Regions from separate parts of the Geodermatophilus sp. URMC 64 genome, predicted to be linked through region 3. Evidence: riboswitches for the same ligand, from Rfam matches in the RefSeq annotation. Region 3 holds a riboswitch; each other region holds the start of a gene.
The links. A riboswitch is a leader RNA that binds a small molecule or an ion and turns the genes downstream of it on or off. The one in region 3 is predicted to bind cyclic di-AMP.
Positions count from the first base shown of each region.

Region 1: another riboswitch for cyclic di-AMP. It lies ahead of ACWIYF_RS09975 (LysM peptidoglycan-binding domain-containing protein); the one in region 3 lies ahead of ACWIYF_RS10920 (aggregation-promoting factor C-terminal-like domain-containing protein).
Region 2: another riboswitch for cyclic di-AMP. It lies ahead of ACWIYF_RS26450 (transglycosylase family protein); the one in region 3 lies ahead of ACWIYF_RS10920 (aggregation-promoting factor C-terminal-like domain-containing protein).
Region 4: another riboswitch for cyclic di-AMP. It lies ahead of ACWIYF_RS02215 (NlpC/P60 family protein); the one in region 3 lies ahead of ACWIYF_RS10920 (aggregation-promoting factor C-terminal-like domain-containing protein).

Region 1 covers NZ_CP199955.1:2,019,551-2,024,934, forward strand. The annotation lists gene treZ (malto-oligosyltrehalose trehalohydrolase) at 1-872, opposite strand, end outside; gene ACWIYF_RS09975 (LysM peptidoglycan-binding domain-containing protein) at 1,039-1,611, opposite strand; cyclic di-AMP (ydaO/yuaA leader) riboswitch at 1,612-1,772, opposite strand; gene ACWIYF_RS09980 (ABC transporter permease) at 2,098-2,496, shown strand; gene treY (malto-oligosyltrehalose synthase) at 2,493-4,823, opposite strand; gene glgX (glycogen debranching protein GlgX) at 4,820-5,384, opposite strand, start outside.
Region 2 covers NZ_CP199955.1:5,386,995-5,392,378, forward strand. The annotation lists gene ACWIYF_RS26440 (ABC transporter substrate-binding protein) at 1-1,143, shown strand, start outside; gene ACWIYF_RS26445 (hypothetical protein) at 1,370-1,519, shown strand; cyclic di-AMP (ydaO/yuaA leader) riboswitch at 1,679-1,847, shown strand; gene ACWIYF_RS26450 (transglycosylase family protein) at 1,856-3,031, shown strand; gene ACWIYF_RS26455 (glycosyltransferase family 9 protein) at 3,177-4,088, opposite strand; gene rfaE2 (D-glycero-beta-D-manno-heptose 1-phosphate adenylyltransferase) at 4,121-5,384, opposite strand, start outside.
Region 3 covers NZ_CP199955.1:2,220,758-2,226,141, forward strand. The annotation lists gene ACWIYF_RS10910 (MFS transporter) at 1-1,444, opposite strand, end outside; gene ACWIYF_RS10915 (class I SAM-dependent methyltransferase) at 1,641-2,282, shown strand; cyclic di-AMP (ydaO/yuaA leader) riboswitch at 2,467-2,620, shown strand; gene ACWIYF_RS10920 (aggregation-promoting factor C-terminal-like domain-containing protein) at 2,919-3,692, shown strand; gene ACWIYF_RS10925 (YkvA family protein) at 3,770-4,192, shown strand; gene ACWIYF_RS10930 (glycoside hydrolase family 13 protein) at 4,189-5,384, shown strand, end outside.
Region 4 covers NZ_CP199955.1:453,848-459,231, forward strand. The annotation lists gene ACWIYF_RS02200 (transglycosylase domain-containing protein) at 1-14, shown strand, start outside; gene ACWIYF_RS02205 (YhjD/YihY/BrkB family envelope integrity protein) at 1-823, opposite strand, end outside; gene ACWIYF_RS02210 (phytoene desaturase family protein) at 870-2,429, opposite strand; cyclic di-AMP (ydaO/yuaA leader) riboswitch at 2,672-2,821, shown strand; gene ACWIYF_RS02215 (NlpC/P60 family protein) at 2,838-3,905, shown strand; gene ACWIYF_RS02220 (YrdB family protein) at 4,047-4,409, shown strand; gene ACWIYF_RS02225 (hypothetical protein) at 4,387-4,932, opposite strand; gene ACWIYF_RS02230 (DUF3817 domain-containing protein) at 5,040-5,381, shown strand.

The DNA.
Region 1 (5,384 bases), 200 kb from region 3:
GGGTCGTTGAGGTCGCTCTCGGCGATCAGCGTCAGCGGCCGGCCGACGGCGACCGACAGCTTGTCGACCTCCTGCGCCATCTCCTCGAGCACGTGCGTGGCCCGCTCGTCGACCAGCGCGTGGACGGCGTCGAGCCGCAGTCCGTCGACGTGCATGTCGCGCAGCCACATGAGCGCGTTGTCGATGACGTAGCGGCGGACCTCGTCGGAGTCCGGGCCGGACAGGTTGATCGAGCTGCCCCACGTGTTGGCGCCGCCCGAGGCGTTGATGGGGAAGAACTCCGGCAGGTAGTTCCCCGACGGGCCCAGGTGGTTGTAGACGACGTCCTGGATCACGCCGAGGCCGCGCTGGTGGCAGGCGTCGACGAACCGCTGGTAGGCCGCCGGGCCGCCGTAGGTCTCCTGCACGGCGTACCAGAGCACGCCGTCGTAGCCCCAGTTGTGCGGACCGTTGAACGCGTTGACCGGCAGCAGTTCGATGAAGTCGACGCCGAGGTCGACCAGGTGGCCGAGCTTGTCGATCGCGGCGTCCAGGGTGCCCTCGGGGGTGAACGTGCCGACGTGCAGCTCGTAGACCACGCCGCCGGCCAGCGGCCGCCCCGTCCACGCGGTGTCGCCCCACGAGTGGGCGGCCGGGTCGAAGCGGCGGGACAGGCCGTGCACGCTGTCGGGCTGGCGACGCGAGCGCGGGTCCGGGCGGGGGCTGTCGTTGTCGTCCAGCAGGAAACCGTAGTCCGCCTCCGGGGAGGCCTCGACCTCCGCGCGCCACCAGCCGTCGTCGTCCCGGCTCATGTCGTGGACGGCGCCGTCGACCTGGAGCCGCACGCGTTCCGGCAGCGGTGCCCAGACGGCGAACTCGACGGGGTCGGGCATGGAGGAGCCTTCCTTCCGGCAGGGGGAGCGCAGCCACTATGCCCGGGCGCCGTCGGCTCAACCGTCGAAGGACCCGGATGGCGACGCTGCCCGAGCCCGCCCCCGACGTGCGGGAGCCGGGCCGGGGAACGCCACCCCGGCCCGGCTCCGTCGCCCGGTCCTCCCGTCAGACGTGCAGGCGCTGGCCCACGTAGATCATGTTCGGGTTGCCGACGGTGCTCCGGTTCTGCGCCCAGAGCGCGCGCCAGCTGATCCCGTGCGCCCGGGCGATCTTCGCGAGGGTGTCACCGCTCTTCACCACGTAGCTGCCACCCGACGCGTGGGACGACCCCGACGACGCCTGCGGGGCCGGCGCAGGTGCGGCGGCCGCCGGTGTGGAGCCGCCCCGCAGGTGCCGCCCGCAGACCGGCCACGCGCCGATGCCCTGCCCCGCGAGGGTCCGTTCGGCGACGGCGATCTGCTGCGCCGGTGTGGCCAGGTCGGCCCGGGCGGCGTAGGCGCCACCGCCGTAGGCCAGCCAGGTGGAGCGGCTGAACTGCAGCCCGCCGTAGTAGCCGTTGCCGGTGTTGATGTGCCAGTTCCCCCCGGACTCGCACTGCGCGACGCCGCTCCAGTCGTGCTCTGCGGCGGACGCCGGCGCGGCGAGGGCGACGCCCCCGACCGCGGTGCCCAGGGCGAGCGCAGCGCCGCACAGCAGGCGGCGGACATGGCGGTACCCGGGCAGGACGTGCTGGGACATGGATCCTCCGATCCCCGCCGGCGAGGTGAGCTGTCGGGTTCGGGCGATCGGTGTGCCCGGCCGCCGGGAGGCGGCTTCACCCCGAGACGCAGCGCGTGCGTCAGATGTGGTTCCCCCGCCCCCGTCCGTGGGCTGATCCGAGGGACAGGCGGCCGGTGGACGGGGTTGGGCGGGCCGGCGCCTGGAGCCCGGCCGAGGGAGGCCCGGGCACGCGCCGAACCGTATGGAGGGCCCTCCCGTGCGGCTCTCCGGACCATGCAGTTCCCGGGCGTGGCGTCGGTGTTTCGCCGACGCGCCGTCGCCGGTCCTGCGCACCGCACTCGCGCCGCGACGCACCGTTGCGGTGCGGGTGCTTCCCGCCTCCGGGTGACCGGTCCGCGCGTCGCGGTGGAACGGGCCCCGCGAGCGGCTGCCGCCCGCTACCGTCCCGCCGACTCGGTACCACCGAGTACGGCCTTCTTCGGCCCGCCGACGCTCGAGCTGTGGATGCCCTCGCAGCAGGCCGACGAGGTGATCGCCACCGTCCAGAACGACCTCGGCCTGGCGCTGCCCGGCGTGGAGGTGCAGGCGTTCCGTCAGGACGCCGGCGTGCGCCGCAGCTTCGGGGCCACGTCCGCGCGGATCTTCTCCGCGGTGATGCTGGAGAGCGTCTGCGCCACCTTCGTCGCCGGCCTGGTGGCCGTCGGCGCCTCCGTCGTCCTCGTGCGCCAGCTCCCGCTGGAGCAGTGGCTCGGCAACGGCATCCCGCTCGCCGACACCCCCGGGTTCCCGGTGGCGGCGGCGATCGAGGGCCTGGTCGCCGCCACCGCGGTCGGCGCGCTCGCCGGCCTGCTGCCCGCGATCATCGCCGTCCGCGCGAAGGTGATCGACGCGATCCGCTTCTAGTCCCGTACGAGGAGCGCAACCGGCAGGCGGGCGAGGACGTCGGCCAGCGGGGCGCCGGCGGCGTCGGAGACCGCCCGCGCCCCGGTGAACAGGTCCCGCCAGGCCCCGTTCGGCAGTTGCAGCGCCGTGTCGCCCCAGCCGCCGAGCGCCGCGAGCCCGACCGGCAGCCGGGTCGCCACGGACACCGCCCCGCCCCGGTCGAACGCGACGACGTGCCCCGAGGCGGACCCGGCGGCCTCGACCGGCCCGTAGCCGTCGAACCACTCCGGATGGTCGCGGCGGGCCCGCAGCGTGCGGGAGACCACCTGCAGCTTGGCCGCGCCGGTGTCGTCCACCTCGGGGACCTCGCCGCCGTCGAGGGCCGCCAGCAGCCGCCGGCGCAGGTCGTAGTCGACCGGCCGCCGGTTGTCCGGGTCCACGAGCGAGAGGTCCCACAGCTCGGTGCCCTGGTAGACGTCCGGGACGCCGGGCATGGTCAGCTGCAGCAGCTTCTGGGACAGCGAGTTCGACCGGCCGAAGCCGGTGATCCGCTCGACGAACTTGTGGATCCGCGCCGCCGTCGCCTCGTCGTCGTAGGCGGCGTCGACGAGCGCGTGCAGCTGCTCCTCGAACTCCTGCACCGGGTTCGTCCACGTGGTCGACGTCCCGGCCTCGCGGGCGGCCTTCTCCACATAGCCGTGCGCCCGCTCGCGCGAGAGCGGCCACGCGCCGACCAGGTTCTGCCACACCAGGTGCGCCAGCGGCCGGTCGCCCAGCGGGTGCCGCGACAGCAGGTACCGGACCAGGCTGGCCCACTCGGTCGGGAGCTCGGCGAGCACGGCCAGCCGGGCGCGGACGTCCTCGCTGCGCTTGGTGTCGTGCGTCGACAGCGTCGTCATCGACGCCGGCTTGCGCTCCAGCCGGCGCCGCTGCGCCTCGTGGAACTCCTCGACGGTGCTGCCGAACCGTGCCGGGTCGCCGCCGACCTCGTTGAGCGCCACGAACCGCGCCCACCGGTAGTAGGCGGAGTCCTCCACGCCCTTGGCCATGACCGGGCCGCTGGTCTGCTCGAACCGGGTGGCGGCCTCGGTGCCGGCCTGCGCGAGCACCGGGTGCAGCGCGTCGACGGCGGCGACCAGGTCGGGACGGCGGTCGCGGACCGCGGCCACCGCCACGTCGAGGTGCTCACGGCCGTCGGGCAGGTAGCTGCGGTAGACGCCGAACGTGGCGAGCAGCTCGGCCAGCGCCTCCCGGACCTGCTCGGCGTCCACGCCCGGCAGCTCGCCGATCACCCGCACCAGGCGCGCGACCTCCGAGCCGAGCATGCCGTCGGTGACCTCGCGCTTGCAGTCGTGCACCAGCTGCGCGTAGTCGACGGTCCGGCCCGCGAGCTCGGTGTCCAGCGCGGTCAGCGCCGCCTCGCCGGCCGGGTCGACCAGGACGTCGTCCACCTCGGCGAGCGCGTCGTAGCCGGTCGTCCCCGCGGTGGCCCAGCTCTCCGGCAGCTCCTCGCCGGGCTCGAGGATCTTCTCGACGACCGTCCACCGGTCGTCGGAGAGCCGGGCAAGTCGTTCCAGGTAGCCCTTGGGGTCGGCCAGGCCGTCCGGGTGGTCGATCCGCAGCCCGTCGACCGCGCCCTCCCGCACCAGCCGCAGCACCAGGTCGTGGGTGGCGTCGAAGATCGCCGGGTCCTCCACGCGCAGCCCGGCGAGGGTGTTGATCGCGAAGAACCGCCGGTAGTTCAGGTCGGTGTCGGCGCGCCGCCAGTCGACGAGCTCGTAGTGCTGGCGGTCGTGCACCTCCTGGGGAGTCCCGCCGTCCGTGCCGGGCGCGAGCGGGAAGCGGTTGTCGTAGTACCGCAGCTCGCCGTCGACGACCTCCAGCTTCTCGACGTCGTCCGCGGAGCCCAGAACGGGCAGGCGGACCCTGCCGCCGCCGAACTCCCAGTCGATGTCGAAGGCATCCGCATGGGCACTGGTGCGCCCGTTCTTCAGCACGTCCCACCACCAGGGCGCGGCGGCGGGATCGGCGACGCCCATGTGGTTGGGCACCAGATCGAGCACCAGCCCGAGGCCGCGCTCGTGCAGCGCGGCGACGAACCGGTCGAAACCCTCCCGCCCGCCGCGCGCCTCGTCGATGTGCGCGTGGTCGACGGTGTCGTAGCCGTGGTTGCTGCCCTCGGCCGAGCGCAGCAGGGGAGAGGCGTAGCCGTGCGTCACCCCGAGGTCGGCGAGGTAGCCGGCCACGGACGCGGCGTCGTCCAGCGTGAAACCGGCGTGGATCTGCAGCCGGTAGGTCGCCGTCGGCACGCTCCGGCGGCGCTCGACGTCGTCGGTCCCCTCGGTCACGGTGCCGCGCGCAGGACGACGGTGGCGCGGGCGGCGACGGTCACCGACTCACCGGGCTTGAGCTCGTCGGGCTCGAGCTCGCCGTGCTCGGCGGTGTCCAGCACGACCGTCCAGGCGGTGGCGTACTCGCTCGTCGGCAGGGAGAACTCCATCGGCTCGTGGTGCGCGTTGAAGGCCAGGTAGAAGCAGTCGTCGAGGATCGCCTCGCCGCGCTCGTCGGTCTCCCGGATGCCGTGGCCGTTGAGGTACATGGCCAGCGACTTGGCGAAGCCGGCATCCCAGTCCTCGTCGCTCATCAGGTCGCCCGCCGGCGTCAGCCAGGCGACGTCCGGCACGGGATCGCCCTCCGCGCGCCGCACCGGCCGGCCGGAGAGGAAGCGGCGCCGGCGGAACACCGGGTGGTCGGTGCGCAGCTTGATCACCTGCTTGGTGAACTCCAGCAGCTGCTCGTCGACGTCGTCCCAGTGGATCCAGGTGAGCTCGGAGTCCTGGGCGTAGCCGTTGTTGTTGCCCTGCTGGGTGCGGCCCATCTCGTCGCCGTGCAGCAGCATCGGCACGCCC
Region 2 (5,384 bases), 2.5 Mb from region 3:
GTCGCGGCGCCCGGCTACAGCGAGATCCCGACCGGCGTCCAGGCGTACTTCGACTGGGTCAACGAGAACGGCGGCGTCAACGGGCGGCAGATCGAGTACGTCTACCGGGACGACGGCTACAACCCGACCAACACCGCGTCGGTGGTCAACGAGCTCGTCCTCGAGGAGGAGGTCTTCGCGATCGCGGGTGGCCTCGGCACGCCCACGCACAGCGCCGTCCTCGACTTCCTCAACGGCGAACAGGTGCCCGACCTGTTCGTCTCCTCCGGCTCGCTGCTCTGGGACAACCCGGAGGAGAACCCGTACACGTTCGGCTGGCAGCCGGACTACGAGATCGAGGGCAAGATCATCGGCAACTACATCGCCGAGAACTTCCCGGATGCGAAGGTGGGGCTGTTCCTGCAGGCCGACGACCTCGGCGAGGACGGCGAGAAGGGCGTCCGCCAGTACCTCGACGCCCAGATCGTCGACGTGCAGACCTACGTCCCCGGCAACACCGACATCACCGCGCAGATCGCCGCACTGCAGGCCGCCGGCGCCGACTTCGTCGTCGGTTTCAACGTGCCCAGCTACACGGCGATCGCGCAGCTGACCGCGCTGCGCCTGGGCTACAAGCCGCAGTGGTTCTACTCGAACATCGGCTCGGACCCGCAGCTGGTCGGCGCGCTGCTGGCCAACTTCTCGCAGGGCCAGGTCAGCGACGCCAGCCTGCTCAACGGGGCGTTCACCACGGAGTACCTCAACGGCGTGGACGTGCCGGACGACCCGTGGGTGCAGCAGTGGCAGGAGATCTGGGACGCCTCCGGCCAGGAGGGCGAGCTGACCAACTTCCGCGTCTACGGCATGGCCCAGGCCTACACCGTGGTGCAGGCGCTGCTCGCGGCCGGGCAGAACCCGACCCGCGACAGCCTGGTCGAGGCGATCGAGGAGAACGGCCAGGACTGGGAGGGCCCCTGGCTGGCGCCCTTCCGGTACTCCGCCGACCGGCACGCCGGCATCAGCGGCGTGAAGGTCGTCCAGCTCAACGGGCTGGTCGGCGAGGACCAGACCGGCGTCCTGACCACCGACAACGGCGACGCCGAGATCGAGGAGTCCGACGGCGAGGCCAGCGACGTGCCGGAGAACGGGATCCCAGAGGCCTGACCGGCCGTACCGCACCACCGCACGACGCGACGGGCCGTCGGCTCCCCACCCGGGAGCCGGCGGCCCGTCCGCACGAGCGGGGAGGGCACGTCGGCCCCGGCGGACGGGGCAGCCCTCCGGGGGCGGCCGCCTGGTCCGGGTCGGCGGCCTCGGAGGCCCGCACGCCGTCCGCCACGATCGAGAGCGAGCATGGGCACTGCGCGCCGAGGCGGACTCGGAGCGGCCGGTGAAGGCGATCGGGGTGGCGCTGGGGCCGGACGCCGACCTCGACGTGCTGCGGCAGATACCCGAGGCCACGGGCGGCGCGGCCTACTCCGCGGAGGACCCGGCCGACCTGCAGGACGTGCTCTACGACGCGATACGCCAGCGGCAGTGAGCTGACCCGCATTTCGGCGAGCGGTGTCGCCGTCACCTGCCGTTTCCCGGTCGGTGGCACCGGATGTGGCGTCCATCACGGCGACAATGCACATAACGGGACGTAGCGTTTTGGCTGCGCTCAGCAAACAAGGAGCGCGGAGCCGGTCCGCCAAACCCTGCCCACCGGCTGCCATCCCGAACAGTTCAGGGCAGGGGTGGGGGACCCACTTTCCACGGCGCGCCACGGCCTCGGGCCGCGCGCCTCGGGGTGAAGCCGCGCGACCCGCGGCCGGGCACCGATCGCCCGAACCCGACAGCTCACCTCGCCGGCGGTGATCGGAGATCACCACACACCATGGCCAAGCACCGCGCGCCCCGCTACGTCCGCACCAAGAAGGTCATCGCCCGCGCCCCCGTCGCCGCCGGCGCCACCGTCGTCGGCATCGGCGTCCTGAGCTCCCCGGCCCAGGCCTCCACCACCCACGACTGGACCGGCGTCGCCGAGTGCGAGTCGGGCGGCAACTGGAGCATCAACACCGGCAACGGCTACTTCGGCGGCCTGCAGTTCAGCCAGTCCACCTGGGCCGCCTTCGGTGGCACCGACCTCGCCCCCCGCGCCGACCTGGCGACCCCCGCCCAGCAGATCCAGATCGCCGAGGAGGTGCTCGCCGGGCAGGGCATCGGCGCGTGGCCGACCTGCGGCAAGCGCCTGACCGACGGCACCACCGCGGCCGCCGCCGAGGCAGCCCCGGCCCCGGCTGCGGCGGCCCCCGCTCCGGCCGACGCGGCCGCCGAGAAGGACGCCGCCGAGAAGGACACCGCCGACACCGCCGCCGCCCCGAGCGACGGAGCTCCGGCCGGCGACTACACGGTCGAGCCCGGCGACACGGTCGCGAAGATCGCCGCCGCGCACAGCGAGCCGTGGCGCGAGCTCTACCAGCGCAACGCCGGCGTCATCGGCGGCAACCCGAACCTGATCTTCCCGGGCCAGGTGCTGCTGACCTCCGGCTCGGCGCAGGCCGCTCCCGAGGCCGCTACCGACGCCGCGGCGCCGGTCGTCGCCGCTCCCGTTGTCACCGCCCCGGCCGTGGCGCCCATGGAGGTGGCGCCCGCCGCCGCTCCCGTCGCCGCCCCCGCGCCGGAGGCCGCCGCCGCACCGGCCACGACCACCGCGACGATCACCAACACCGCCGGCGCCATCAAGCCGCAGGCACAGGCGGCCGCCGACGCGGTCGTCTCCAACGTGCCCGGCGCCGACGCCATCACCCTCGGCGGCACCCGGGCCAGCGCGCGGGACCCGCACGGCCACCCGTCCGGCCTGGCGATCGACTACATGGTCATGAGCGACGCGGCCCTCGGTGACGCGATCGTCGCCTACCACCTCGCCCACTGGGACGAGCTCGGCGTCGAGTACGTCATCTGGCAGCAGCGGATCCTGACCTCGCCGACCGGCGCCTGGAAGCAGATGGCCGACCGCGGCAGCGCCACGCAGAACCACATGGACCACGTCCACGTGAACTACGGCGGCTGAGCCGCGCGGGAGGCCGAACGGTCTTCCGCCGACCCCGGACCGCCCCGCCCGCATCCCGCGGCCGGGGCGGTCCGTCGATTCCGGGGCAAGACCGGCCGGCCGGGTGCCGCCGCCTGACCGGACCTTTCTGTACAGAAAGCCCCGGTCAGACCCGGGCGAGCAGGCCGTCGAGGGCGGCGGTCACCTCGTCGACGGTCACCTTCGCCAGGGCCGGGTCCAGCTCGGTGCCCCATGGGTCGCCGGTTCCGTCGCCGTGCCAGAGGACGACGTGCTGCTCCCGCGGCGGCGGCCCCCACAGCGCCGGGGACACCGGGCCGAACAGCACCACCGACGGGCGCCGGTAGGCGGTGGCCAGGTGCGCCACGCCGGTGTCGCCGCTGACGACCACGCGGGCGGCCGCGACCACCGCGGCCAGCTCGAGCGACGACGTCCGTCCCGCGAGGACGGCGTCCGCCCCCAGCCCGGCCCCCTCGGCAACGGCGCGGGCCAACGGCTCCTCCGCCGGCCCGCCGGTGATCCGGACGTCGTGCCCGGCGCGCGCCAGGGAGCGGGCGACCGCGGCGAACCGGTCGGGCGGCCACCGGCGCCCGGGAAACGCCGCGCCGGGGTGGATCACGGCGGCCTCGGTCACCGGCGGGAGCACGGCCGGGACGGCGAGGTCGAGGGCGTCGGGGTCGGCGGGGACGCCGAGCCCCTCGGCGACCAGCCGGCACCAGCGGTGCACCTCGTGCTCGTCGGGCCGCCAGATCGGGCCGGGGTAGCCCGGGCTGGCGAAGGTCAGCAGCCGGTCGGGATGCAGCTGGTCGACGATCACGTGCGACGCCGGGCCCTTGCCGTGCAGGTCGACGGCCAGCTCGGGCGGCGGGCGGTCCCAGTCCAGCGGCTCCAGCTCGCACGCCGGCAGCACCTCGTCGACGGCGTCGATCAGCTCGGCCAGCGGCTGGAGAGCGGCCGTCGTCGCCAGGACGAGGTGGTGTTCAGGGACGGCGGCCCGGATCGCCCGGATCGCCGGCACGCCGGTGAGCAGGTCCCCGAGCCCCAGCGGTCTGAGGACCACCGCCGTGCGCGCTTTGTCGCGATCAAGCACCACTAGACGCGGGAGCGCTCGACCAGCGCGGTCGTCGAGTGCCCGTCGAGGTACGGCAGGACGACGGCCTGCCCGCCCCAGCGCCGCAGGACGGCGGCCTCGGGCAGGTCGGCGCCGGCGTAGTCCCCGCCCTTGGCCCAGACGTCGGGGCGCAGCCGGTCGAGGATCTCCGCCGGGGTGTCCTCGTCGAAGACGACGACGGCGTCGACGAACTCCAGCGCCTCCAGCACCCGCGCCCGGTCCGGGGCGCTCACCAGCGGCCGCGACGGCCCCTTGAGCCGGCGCACCGAGTCGTCGGAGTTGATGCAGACGACCAGGCAGTCGCCGAGCCCGCGGGCGGCGCGCAGCGTCGCCACGTGGCCGGGGTGCAGCAGGTCGAAGCAGCCGCCGGTGGCGACGACGGTCCCCCCTCCGGCCCGCACCCGGGCGAGCAGCGCGTCGACCGACGAGTCCGCCACGGGGGCCGGCTCCTCGACCGCGGCGTCCCAGGCGGACGCCCCGCCGCGCGCGACGAACGCCGAGGCCGCGGCGACCGCGGCGGCCACCGCCTCGCCGGTCACCGCGCCGTCGGCCAGGGCCAGCGCTGCCGCGGCGGCGAAGGAGTCGCCGGCACCGCACGGGTCGCCGCCGGTCAAGGCCACCGCCGGCACGACCATCGGCGCGCCCTCGCCGTAGGAGAGCAGCGCGCCGCGGGAGCCGAGGGTCACCGCGACCGCGCCCACGCCCCAGTGCCGGATCAGCGCCTCGGCCCGGGCGCCGACCGCGGCCAGCCCGTCGCCGGTGGCTCCGCACCCGGCCTCGGCGGCCACCCGGGCGGCCTCCGAGCCGTTCGGCGTCACCAGCCGCGCGGTCGGCACCGGGTCGGCGCCGCGCGGGTGCGGGTCCCACACGACCGGCCCGCCGGCCTCGGCCAGCGCCGCGCGCACGTCCGCGGCCGCCGTCGTCCCCCGGCCGTAGTCGGCGACGAGCACCGCGGCGGCCGACCGGATCGCCTCGGCGGCCTCGGCCGGCAGCGGGCCCAGCGTGGCCACCGGGCTGCCGCTGTCGATCCGCACGACCGAGTGGTCGCCCACCCGCACCCGCTGCTTGACCGCGGTGCCGCCGGACGACGGGATCGCCACCAGCCGCACCCGCCCGGCCAGCAGCGCGCGCAGCCGGTCGGCGCCCTCGTCGGAGTCGACCGGCGCGACCAGCACGACCTCCCGCCGGGTGGCCGCCGCGGCGACGACCGCGGCCAGCGCCGCGCCGCCGGGGCGCTCGCGGCGC
Region 3 (5,384 bases):
CCTCGCTCGCGCCCTCGGCGCGGGCCACCTGACCGAGCAGGGTCGCCAGCGACTCCTGGTCCGTCGGGTCGGACTGGACCTGCGCCGCCAGGTCGGGGTCGATGCCCGTGACGATCGCGAACTCCGTCGGGTGCTCCTCCTGCATCGCCGTGATCCGCGAGCCCTGGTCGACCAGGGTCGAGGTCGCGGGGACGACGAGGGTGAGCACCGCCAGCGACACCGTCACGACGATCCGCAGGATCCAGCCCCACACCGCCAGGCCGGTCGCCGTGGCCGCCGGGTTGTGCTTCTCGACGGTCTCGGTGAACGACGCCATCCACGCGACGTAGGCCATGCCGCCGCCGACGGAGCTGAGCACGAAGTAGACGGCGAAGCTGTAGTAGCCGGTGTCCGGCTCGGTCGCCGCCAGCGTGAACAGCACGCCGCCCACCAGGCTGATCAGCGTGCCCACGACCATGAACGGCTTCCGGACGCGCAGCTTGTCCGACAGCAGGCCGAAGAGCACCAGGCCGATGGCGTTGAAGCCCCAGTACCAGTTGGCCAGCCCGTTGGCCCGCTGCTCGGAGTAGCCGTAGACGGTCGCGAAGTAGACGACGACGAAGCCGACCAGCGCGTAGTACAGGAGCAGGAAGACGCTGATCGCGAACGCCGAGCCGACGATGTCGAAGCGCAGCATCTGCCGCCACGAGCCCTTGACCGCCTGCTCCGGGTCGATGCCGGCCGCGCGCGCCTCGATCAGCGCGCGGTCGCGCATGCTCACCATCAGCTGGTCGCGCAGCGCGGGGGAGAGCTCGCGCAGGCCGACGAGCGCGACCAGGAAGACGACGAGCCCGGCGATGCCGCAGACGTAGAACTGGAAGCGCCAGTCGGGGTGGTCGTCGAGGGTGTTGCTGGAGACCGTGGTGACCACCAGGCTGCCGAGCACCGGGCCGAGGGTCCAGAAGCCCATCGCCACGCCCCGGCCGACCTGCGGCGAGAAGTCGCGGATCAGCGCCGGCGTGGCCACCAGGACGATGCCCTCGACCAGGCTCAGCAGCGCGAACAGGACCGTGTAGACGGTCTTGTTCGGCGCGAGCGGCAGCCCGAACAGGATGATCAGGCCGGTGACCAGCAGGCCCCAGACGACGAGGTTGGCGCGGCCCCAGCGGTCGGCCAGCCCGGCGAAGAGCGACGCGAAGGCGCCGACCGCGTTGCCGATGACCGAGACGAACACGAAGAACGTGAACGACATCCCGAAGTCGGCGATGATCTGCGTCGCGACCGCGCCGCCGATGTAGAGCTCGTAGTACAGGACCACCGTCGCGAGCACGGTGATGCCCAGGTAGAGGGCCCGCGGCCCGTTCTCCGGGTAGTGCGGCAGCGTGCGGTCCCAGAACCGGCTCAGGCCGCCCCGCGGGGGCGCGGGGTCGTCGGCGTTGCGCGGCGGGACGGTGGTGGTCGTCACGGTGTTCCCTTCCCCGGCGACGGTGCCGGGCCCCGAGTGCGAGCTCGCCGGGCCGGAGCGCGGCGGGTGTGGTGCAGACCACACCGCGGGGCAGGCTATCGACGCCGTGTCAGCGCAGTCAACGGTCCGTCGAGTCACCCGACGGGGTGTTTCGCTGACACAGCGTCGCGGGAGGACGTCGAGCAGACTTGGCGGCGTGCCGACCGCCGTCCCCGCCGCCTTCGTGCGGGCGCACACGCGCCTCGCCACGCCGTCGCTCGTGCCCGAGGTGACGCTGCACGTCGCCGACGACGTCGTCGCGCTGTGGGACGCGATGGAGACCGAGCAGGGCCGGCCGGCGGAGCAGCCGCCGTTCTGGGCCGCCGCCTGGCCGGGCGGGCAGGTGCTCGCCCGCTACGTGCTGGACGCTCCGGAGGTCGTGGCCGGGCGCGGCGTGCTCGACCTCGGCTCCGGCAGCGGGCTTGTGGCGATCGCCGCGGCGGCGGCCGGTGCGCGCGAGGTGGTGGCCAGCGAGATCGACCCCTACGGGACGACGGCGATCGCGGTGAACGCCGAGACCAACGGCGTGCGCGGGCTCCGCGTGGTGGGCGACGTGCTCGGGGGGCCGCCGCTCGACGTGGACGTCGTCCTGGCCGGGGACGTCTGCTACGACCGCGAGATGACCGAGCGGGTGATGCCCTTCCTCGACGCGTCGCGCGCCGCGGGCGCCGAGGTCCTCATCGGCGACCCGGGCCGGATGTACCTGCCGGCCGAGCGGCTGGCCGCCGTCGCGGCCTTCGACGTCCCGGAGACCGAGGGGCCGGGGATCCGCCGGTCGACGGTCTGGCGGCTGGGCTGACAGGACGACCTGGTTCCGTTTCGTTCGCCCCTACCCATTCCCGCCGTCGAGAAGCTGTCGCGCGACACTCATCACCCCACAAATCGTCGGCCGTGGATTGTCACGACTGCATAACGGCCTCTACGGTGAAGAGGTCTGGTCGGTCGTCACGTCCCCAGCCGGGGAGTCCGAGCGGACGCCGCCGAGTCGCCCACTGCTCGACCACGAGCAACGGGTGAGCCGGGGACCCACCGAAGTACTGGGGTGAATCCCGCCGACCGGGCACGTGTCCGGCGCGGGTAGGGCTGCTTCCCGCCCGAATCCGTCAGCTAACTCGGTAGGCGGCTGACGGAAGAAACGGAGAGCCGCCCTCATGGCGCGCCCTTGCCCCTCCGCACGACCCCGCAGCGCCCGGCACCGTCGCCTCCGGATGCGCCCGCGCATCTGATCGGACGCGGCCGTCCGCCCGGACGCCGCCCGCGGGCCCACCGCTCCCGAGCACCTCGCTCGACCGGCTGACCAGCCGCTTCCCCGGTGCGCCCGCGCAGGCCCGGCACTCCGGCGGACCGCCGTGACCGCTGCCCCGCACATCCGACGCAGCCCCGCAGCCCCGAACGGGCTCTGCTGCGCCCACACCCCCTCGGAGCACCGCCACTCATGAACCTCCGCAGCACGATCTCCGGCCGCAGTACCGCCCGCCGCCGTCCGCCGGCCGTCGGCCGCCGTCCCGCCCTGTACCTCGGCGCCGCCGCCGCCGGCGCGGTCATGGTCAGCGTCCTGTTCGGCGCCGACCCGGCGGCCCAGGCCGAGGCCGGGACGTCGGAGTCGGTCAGCGTGGCCCAGCAGCTCGGCCTCACCGCGCAGGCCGCCCCCGCCGACGCGGCGCGCGACCTGCAGCCGCTGGAGGACCTCGCCGCCAGCCGCAGCACCCGCGAGGCCGAGCAGGTCGCCGCGCAGCAGGCGCAGGCCGCCGCCGACCAGGCCGAGCTCGACCGGCAGAAGGCCGAGGCCGAGGCGAAGGCCCGTGCCGAGGCCGAGGCCAAGGCTCGCGAGGAGGCCGAGGCCAAGGCCCGCCAGGAGGCCGAGCGGGCGCAGGCGGCGCCGGCTGCGGCGCCCGCGTCGTCCGGGTCCAGCTCCGGTTCGGGGTCCTACCAGGACTACGCGCTGTCCAAGCTCGGCGGTGACACGTCCGAGTTCTCCTGCCTCGAGAACCTGTGGGGCAAGGAGAGCGGCTGGAACCCGAACGCGCAGAACCCGACGAGCACCGCGTACGGGATCCCGCAGTTCCTCAACTCGACGTGGGCGAGCACGGGCATCGCCAAGACCTCCGACCCGTACCGGCAGATCGATGCGGGCCTGATCTACATCAACAACCGCTACGGCTCGCCGTGCGGCGCGTGGTCGCACTCCCAGTCCACCGGCTGGTATTGAGCCGACAGCTCGCCTCACCTGACCGAGGGGTCGCCCGTCCCGGGCGGCCCCTCGGGGCGTTCTGGGACCATGGATCCGTGCGCGGCTGGCTGACGGGGCTCGGGATCGCCGCGGCGGTCATGATCGCCAGCTGGGTGGTCCTCGTCCTGCTGGCCCGCCGCCTGCCCGAGGGCACCGCGAAGGAGCTGGCCCGGTTCCTGCCGGCCTGCGTCACCACGGCCCGGCGGCTGCGCGTGAACCCGGCGGTGCCCCGGCGGGCCAAGCTGGCGGTCGGGTTCGCCGGCCTCTGGGTGCTCTCGCCGATCGACCTCATCCCGGAGTTCCTGCCGGTCATCGGCCCCCTGGACGACGTCGTCGTCGTCGCGCTGGCGCTGCGCTACGCGGCCCGGCAGGTGCCGCGCGAGGTCCTGCTCGAGGCGTGGCCCGGCGACCGGCGGATCATCGAGCGACTGCTGGGCCCACCTCGTGCGACGTCCGCCCCGATCGACCGAGAGCGGTGACCGTGCCCGACGCCCCGTGGTGGACCAGCGCCGTCGTCTACCAGATCTACCCGCGCTCCTTCCAGGACTCCGACGGCGACGGCATCGGCGACCTCGGGGGAGTGCTGCAGCGGCTGGACCACCTCTCCGACCTCGGCGTCGACGTCCTGTGGCTCTCGCCGGTGTACCCCTCGCCGCAGGCCGACAACGGCTACGACATCTCCGACTACCAGGACGTCGACCCGCTCTTCGGCAGCCTGGCCCAGCTCGACGAGCTGATCGCCGCCCTGCACGCCCGCGGGATGAAGCTGGTCATGGACCTGGTGGTCAACCACACCAGCGACGAGCACCCGTGGTTCGTGGAGTCCCGGTCGGGGCCGGGCTCGGCCAAGCGGGACTGGTACTGGTGGCGGCCGCCGCGGCCGGGCCTGGCCGCCGGCGCCCCGGGCGCCGAGCCGACCAACTGGGCGTCGTTCTTCTCCGGGCCGGTGTGGGAGCTCGATGAGGCGAGCGGGGAGTACTACCTGCACCTGTTCGACAGGAAGCAGCCGGACCTCAACTGGGAGAACCCCGAGGTCCGGCAGGCGGTCTACGCGATGATGCGGTGGTGGCTCCACCGCGGTGTCGACGGTTTCCGCATGGACGTCATCAACATGATCTCCAAGGACGTCGCCCCCGACGGTCATCTGCACGACGGGCCGCCGATCCCCGGGACCGGCCTCGGTGACGGCTCCGCGTTCTACCTCTGCGGCCCGCGCATCCACGAGTTCCTCCAGGAGATGCACCGGGAGGTGTTCGCCGGGCACGACTCGCGGCTGCTGCTGGTCGGCGAGATGCCCGGCGTCACCGTGGAGGAGGCGCGGCTGTTCACCGACCCGGCCCGCGCCGAGGTGGACATGGTGTTCCAGTTCGAGCACGTCGGCCTCGACCACGGGGCGTCGAAGTGGGACCTGCGCCCCTTGAGGATGCGCGACCTCAAGGCCTCGTTCGGCCGCTGGCAGGCCGGCCTGGCCGACGTCGGCTGGAACTCCCTCTACTGGGACAACCACGACCAACCGCGCGCCGTCTCCCGCTTCGGCGACGACTCCCCGGAGCACCGGCGCAACTCGGCCACCTGCCTGGCCACCCTCCTGCACCTGCACCGCGGGACGCCCTACGTCTACCAGGGCGAGGAGCTCGGCATGGCGAACTACCCGTTCGCCGGGATCGAGGA
Region 4 (5,384 bases), 1.8 Mb from region 3:
GCGACGACGACTGACGCTCGTCGAGGGACTGGGTGAGCAGCCAGCCGCCCAGCAGCACCAGGTGGAGGACGAACAGCCACAGGCCGACGGCGGCCACCCCGCCGACCACCGCGATCCCGCCGAAGGGCGCCCCGAGGTCCAGCGGCAGGGACAGGAACAGCACGAAGCCCTGCAGGAAACCGGACAGGCAGGCCGCGGTGAGCGGGACGCCGACGAGCAGGGCCCGCCGTCCGACCCGGGCGCCGGCCACCACCTGGAAGCCCCACAGCAGGGGCACGGTCAGCACGGCCAGCACGGAGTAGAAGCCGACGGCCACCCGCCCGAGGGTGGCGGCCGGCCCGCCGGTGCGGGCCAGGTCGGCCATCACCTCGACCGCCAGCAGCAGCGGGTGGAGCAGCAGCGGCGTCACGAGGAGAAGGGGCAGCGCCAGCAGGCGCCCGCGCCACGCCGTCATCGACTCCCGGCGCCGGCTGAACCGCAGCAACGCCCGGCGCAGCCCTTCGCCGTAGAGCGACATGGGCAGCAGCGCCAGCAGGCCCCCCAGCAGGTCCAGGCCCACTCCCGCGTCGACCAGCCGCTGGACCGCCGCCGGCGCACCGACCGCGGCGGGGAACAGCTCCGCCAGACGGGCGCCGAGCTCCCGGACCGTCTCGGGGGAGGTCAGCCGTGCGGTGAGCGCGACGGCCACGACCAGCAGGGGGACGACGGCCAGCCCCGCGTAGAAGGTGAGCCCGGCGGCGATCAGCGCGAGGTCGCGCCCGTGCAGCCGCCGCCGCATCGCCTGCAGGAGCTCCGCTGCCTCCTGCGTCCAGCGCTGCCGCACCGGGTCATGTCACCAGGCCCGGCGTCCCCGCGCCCCTCGGACGGCCTCAGCGGCCCGCGAGGAGGTGCCGGGCGGCCGCGTAGCCGCCCAGCCCGCTGACCGCGCCGCCGCGCACGGTTCCACCCGAGGACGCCGCGACGATCCGCGGGTGCGCGGTCGCCACGCCCCACGTGCCGGCCTCCTCGGGCGTGCGGGCCACCGGCCAGTCCAGGTCGCCGTGGAAGATGTGGCCGCCCGGCATGGCCAGCGCGGCCTCCACGTCGAGCGGTGAGGCGGCCTGCAGGCAGGGCTGCCCGTGCGCGTCGCGCGCCAGGCAGTGCAGCAGCGGCTCCGCCAGGTGCGCGTCCAGCTGGGTGACGACCCGCCGGACGGCCTCGGCGCGGGTTCCCTCGTTGTCCGCGGCATAGAGCTCCGCCGGGGTGTGCAGGCCGAACAGCGTCAGGGTGTGCAGGCCCGCGGCGCGCGCCTCCGGCCCGAGGATGGTCGGGTCGGTCAGCGAGTGGCAGTACACCTCGAACGGGATGCTCGCGGGCAGCTGCCCGGCGGCCGCCTGGGCGTAGGCCGCGTCGAGCTGGCCGGCCGCCTCGTCCACGTGGAAGGTGCCGGCGAACGCGGTCGCGGGGTCGGCGCCCGAGCGCAGCCTCGGCAGCCGGGCGAGCACCATGTTCACCTTCAGCTGCGCGCCGCTCGGCCGGGGTCCGGCGTCGGTCCCGGTCAGCTCGGCGAGCACGGTGGGCGCGGCGCCGACGACGACGTGCCCGGCCTCGGCCGCGGCGTCGCCGTCCTCGCCCGTCCAGTGCACGGTGACGCCGCCCGGGCCGGGCTCCAGGGACGTGACCGTGGCCCGGGTGACCAGCTCGGCCCCTGCGGCGCGGCCCGCCGCCGCCAACGCGCCGGTGACCGCGCCCATGCCGCCGACCGGCACCCGCCAGCGCCCGGTCCCGTTGCCGATCAGGTGGTACAGGAAGCAGCGGCCGGCGGCGCTGCGCGCGTCGTGCACGTCGGCGAAGGTGCCGATCAGCCCGTCGGTGAGGGCCACCCCGCGGACGACGTCGTCGGCCAGGTGGTCGGCGACGACGTCGGCGAGCGGCCGCTCGCGCAGGTCGTGCCAGAGCGCGGGGTCGCGCAGCCGGCCGGCGAGCTCGCCGGGCGCGAGCAGCGGCTCGGTCAGGGTGGGCGCGAGGTCCTCGGCGAGGGTCGCCAGCCGGCCGTAGAACCGCTGCCAGCCCGCCAGCTCGGCGTCGGACCCGGTGAGCGCCCGGAAGGAGGCGGCCGTCGCCGGGCCCTCGTCCCGTTCGACCAGCAGGCCGAGGGACTCACCGCCCCGGGCCACCGCGGTGTAGGAGGCGACCGCCCGGTCGAGCAGCGTCAGCTCCAGGCCGAGGTCGGTGACGATGCGGTCGGGCAGCAGGCTGACCAGGTACGAGTAGGCCGACAGCCGGACGTCGACGCCGTCGAAGAGCTGCCGGCTCACGGCGGCCCCACCCACCTCCCGCCGGCGCTCGAGCACGAGGACCGACCGGCCGGCCCGGGCCAGGTAGGCGGCGGCGGTCAGGCCGTTATGTCCACCTCCGACAACGACGACGTCGTAGCGCGCACGCGGCATCTGCGCACCGTAACCACCGTCCGGAACGCGTTTGCCCAGGTCGCCATGTTCACGTTCACATGACACTCCCGGAGGTGGGGCCCGATCCTCGTCACCCAGCGTGCGGCCTGAAGTGCAATCGGTTGTGAAGAGGTGCACAAATCACATCCGGGTGATTGTCACGAGGCGGTCATCCGCTTACCGTCTGTATGTCCGTCGGGGCGTTGAGTCACTACTGAGTGACACCCGCCGGGCGCCGCCGAACCGGTGGACCGCGCGAGACGCGGGCGCCGGACCGGGGACCCACCGAAGCACCGGGGTGAAGCGGACCCGGCCCTCCAGGCCGGCCCGCCGGGCGCCTTCTGAGCCCGAACCCGTCAGCTAACTCGGTAGGCGGCTGATTCGGAAGAAATGGAGAGCCGCCAGACCATGGCGACCCCTCGGACGTCCTTCCCGCGCCCGAACCTCCTGCCGATCACCGCGCGTCGCGCGGTCCTCGCCCTCACCGGCGCCATCGGCGTCGCGCTGGTCCCGGTGCCGGCCTCGGCCGCGCCGGACCCCGCCACCGCGCAGGAGGCGGCCGCCCTCATGGCCGCCCGCGCCCACGACCTCGAGGCCGTCACCGAGAAGTTCAACGACGCGCGCGAGGAGCTCACCGCCCAGCAGGACGCCGTCCGCGCCGCCGAGGCCACCCTGGCCCAGGCGCAGGCCGACCTCGCCACCGCCCAGGAGCAGGTCCGCGGCATCGCCCGCAGCGCCTTCACCGGCGAGGGGCTCAACGGCTTCTCTGCGCTGATGACCAGCGACGGCGCCGACGACTTCGTCGCCCGCATGTCGACGCTGGAGATGGTCGCCGGCCACCAGAACGAGATCCTCGGCGAGGCCGCCGCGGCCAGCCAGGTGGCCGCTCAGGCGCAGACCACGGCCGCCAAGGCGGCCACCGAGGCCCAGGCCACCTTCGACGCGGTCGCCGCCCAGCAGGCCGACCTGCAGAAGCAGGTCGACGAGTACCAGGCCGATTTCAGCCGGCTCTCCGCCGAGGAGCGGCAGGCGACCACCGCGCTGGCCGGCCACAGCGGCGACCGCGCCAGCCGGGCCGAGCGCGCCGAGCCGCTGCCCTCCGGGCCGATCGTGGCGAGCAGTGCGGCCGCGCAGACCGCCGTCGACACGGCCATGGCGCAGCGGGGCAAGCCCTACGTCTGGGCGGCCGCCGGCCCCGGCTCGTACGACTGCTCCGGGCTGGTCCAGTACGCCTACAAGGCCGCCGGCGTGAGCCTGCCGCACTCCAGCAGGCAGCAGGCGAGCATGGGTCAGGCGGTCTCGCGCGCCGAGCTGCAGCCCGGTGACCTGATCGCCTTCTACAGCCCGGTCAGCCACATCGGGATCTACATCGGCAACGGCCAGATGGTGCACGCACCGACGTCCGGTGACGTGGTCAAGGTGGCCAGCATCGACGCCGTCGGCACGATCACCGCGATGCGGCGCATCGCCGGCTGAGTCCCCGCCCGCACGCCTTCCGAGCCCCCGGCCGCCTCCCCCGCGGCCGGGGGCTCCGTCGTGTGCACGGTTGACAGGGCGCCATCGTCCGAGAACACTGCTCTCAAAACGGATCGTCGATCACGAAACGGAGCAGGAGCCATGGCGCACACGTGGAACTGGACCTGGGTCACCGTGGCCTTCGCCTCCGAGCTGGCCGCCCTCGCCGCGCTCGCGGTCGGCGCCTGGTCGCTGCCGGACTCCACCACCGGGCGGGTGCTCGCCGGTATCGGCGCACCGCTGGTCGCGGCCGTGCTCTGGGGCGTGTTCGCCGCCCCGCAGGCGCCGGTGCAGATCGCGGTGCTCGCCGTGGCCACCAAGGCGGTCGTCTACGGCTCCGCGGTCCTGGCGCTCGCGGTGTCCGGGCATCCGCGGCTCGCCGCCGTCCTCGCAGTGGCCGCCCTCCTCGGCTCGGTGCTCTCGGGCCCGCCGTCCGCGCTGGTCACCCCTCCGCCGGCGGCCTGACCTGCTGCAGCAGCCCCCAGACGAACTGCGCGCGGACGCCGTCCGGGAGGTGGATCTCCCAGCGGGTCACCACACCCGGGTCGACGCTCACCGCGCCCGGCAGGCCGACGACGTCGTCGAGCACGTGCTCCCAGGCCCGCAGCCCGCCGGCGGCCGCAGGCGGCACCGGCGAGCCCGGCGCGCGCACCAGGTGCTCGTTCAGCACCGTGCCGCCCGGGCCGGACAGCACCTCCCACAGCAGGTGCGGCCACAGCGGCAGCGGCCAGCGGCGCACCTCGACGTCGAGGTCCCCGAACCGCCGGTCCTCCGCCTCGTCGGGCGGCCCCAGGACGGCGGTGCGCAGCGCCAGCCCCCGGGGCGCCCTGGCCGCGTGGTGCAGCGCCTGCCAGCGCCGGTGCGCCGCGCGGGCCTGCGCCCGGTCGGCCCCGAGCCGGGGGAGCGCCTGCGCCACCAGATCGGGGCGGACGTCGGCCATCCGGCGCAGCAGCACGAGGCAGAACTCCCGCCGCGCCAGCCCCTGCACGCCCCGACCCTGCCACCCGGCGAAGGTCACACCCTCCATCGGGGACGCCGGTGGGCGTGCTGCCGTTGAGGTCTCCGGACACCCGCACCCGAGGAGGACCCGCCCCCATGCCGTCGCGCACGCCCCGCCCCGCCCTGGTCGCCACCGTCTTCCGGGTGGTCGCCGTCGCCGAGGCGCTGTCCTGGCTCGGGCTGCTCGCCGGCATGTACCTCAAGTACGTCCCGCGGACGACGGAGGTGGGGGTGCACGTCTTCGGCCCCATCCACGGCGCGGTGTTCGTGGCCTTCGTGGTCGTCACCCTGCTCGCCGCCCGGGTGCTGCGCTGGCCGGTGCGCACCACGCTGCTGGCGCTGGCCGCCGCCGTCCCGCCGCTGGCCACGGTGTGGTTCGAGCGGCGGGCCACCCGCGGCGGCCGGCTGCCAGGGCGGGAGCTCGCCCCCGTCGGCTGACCG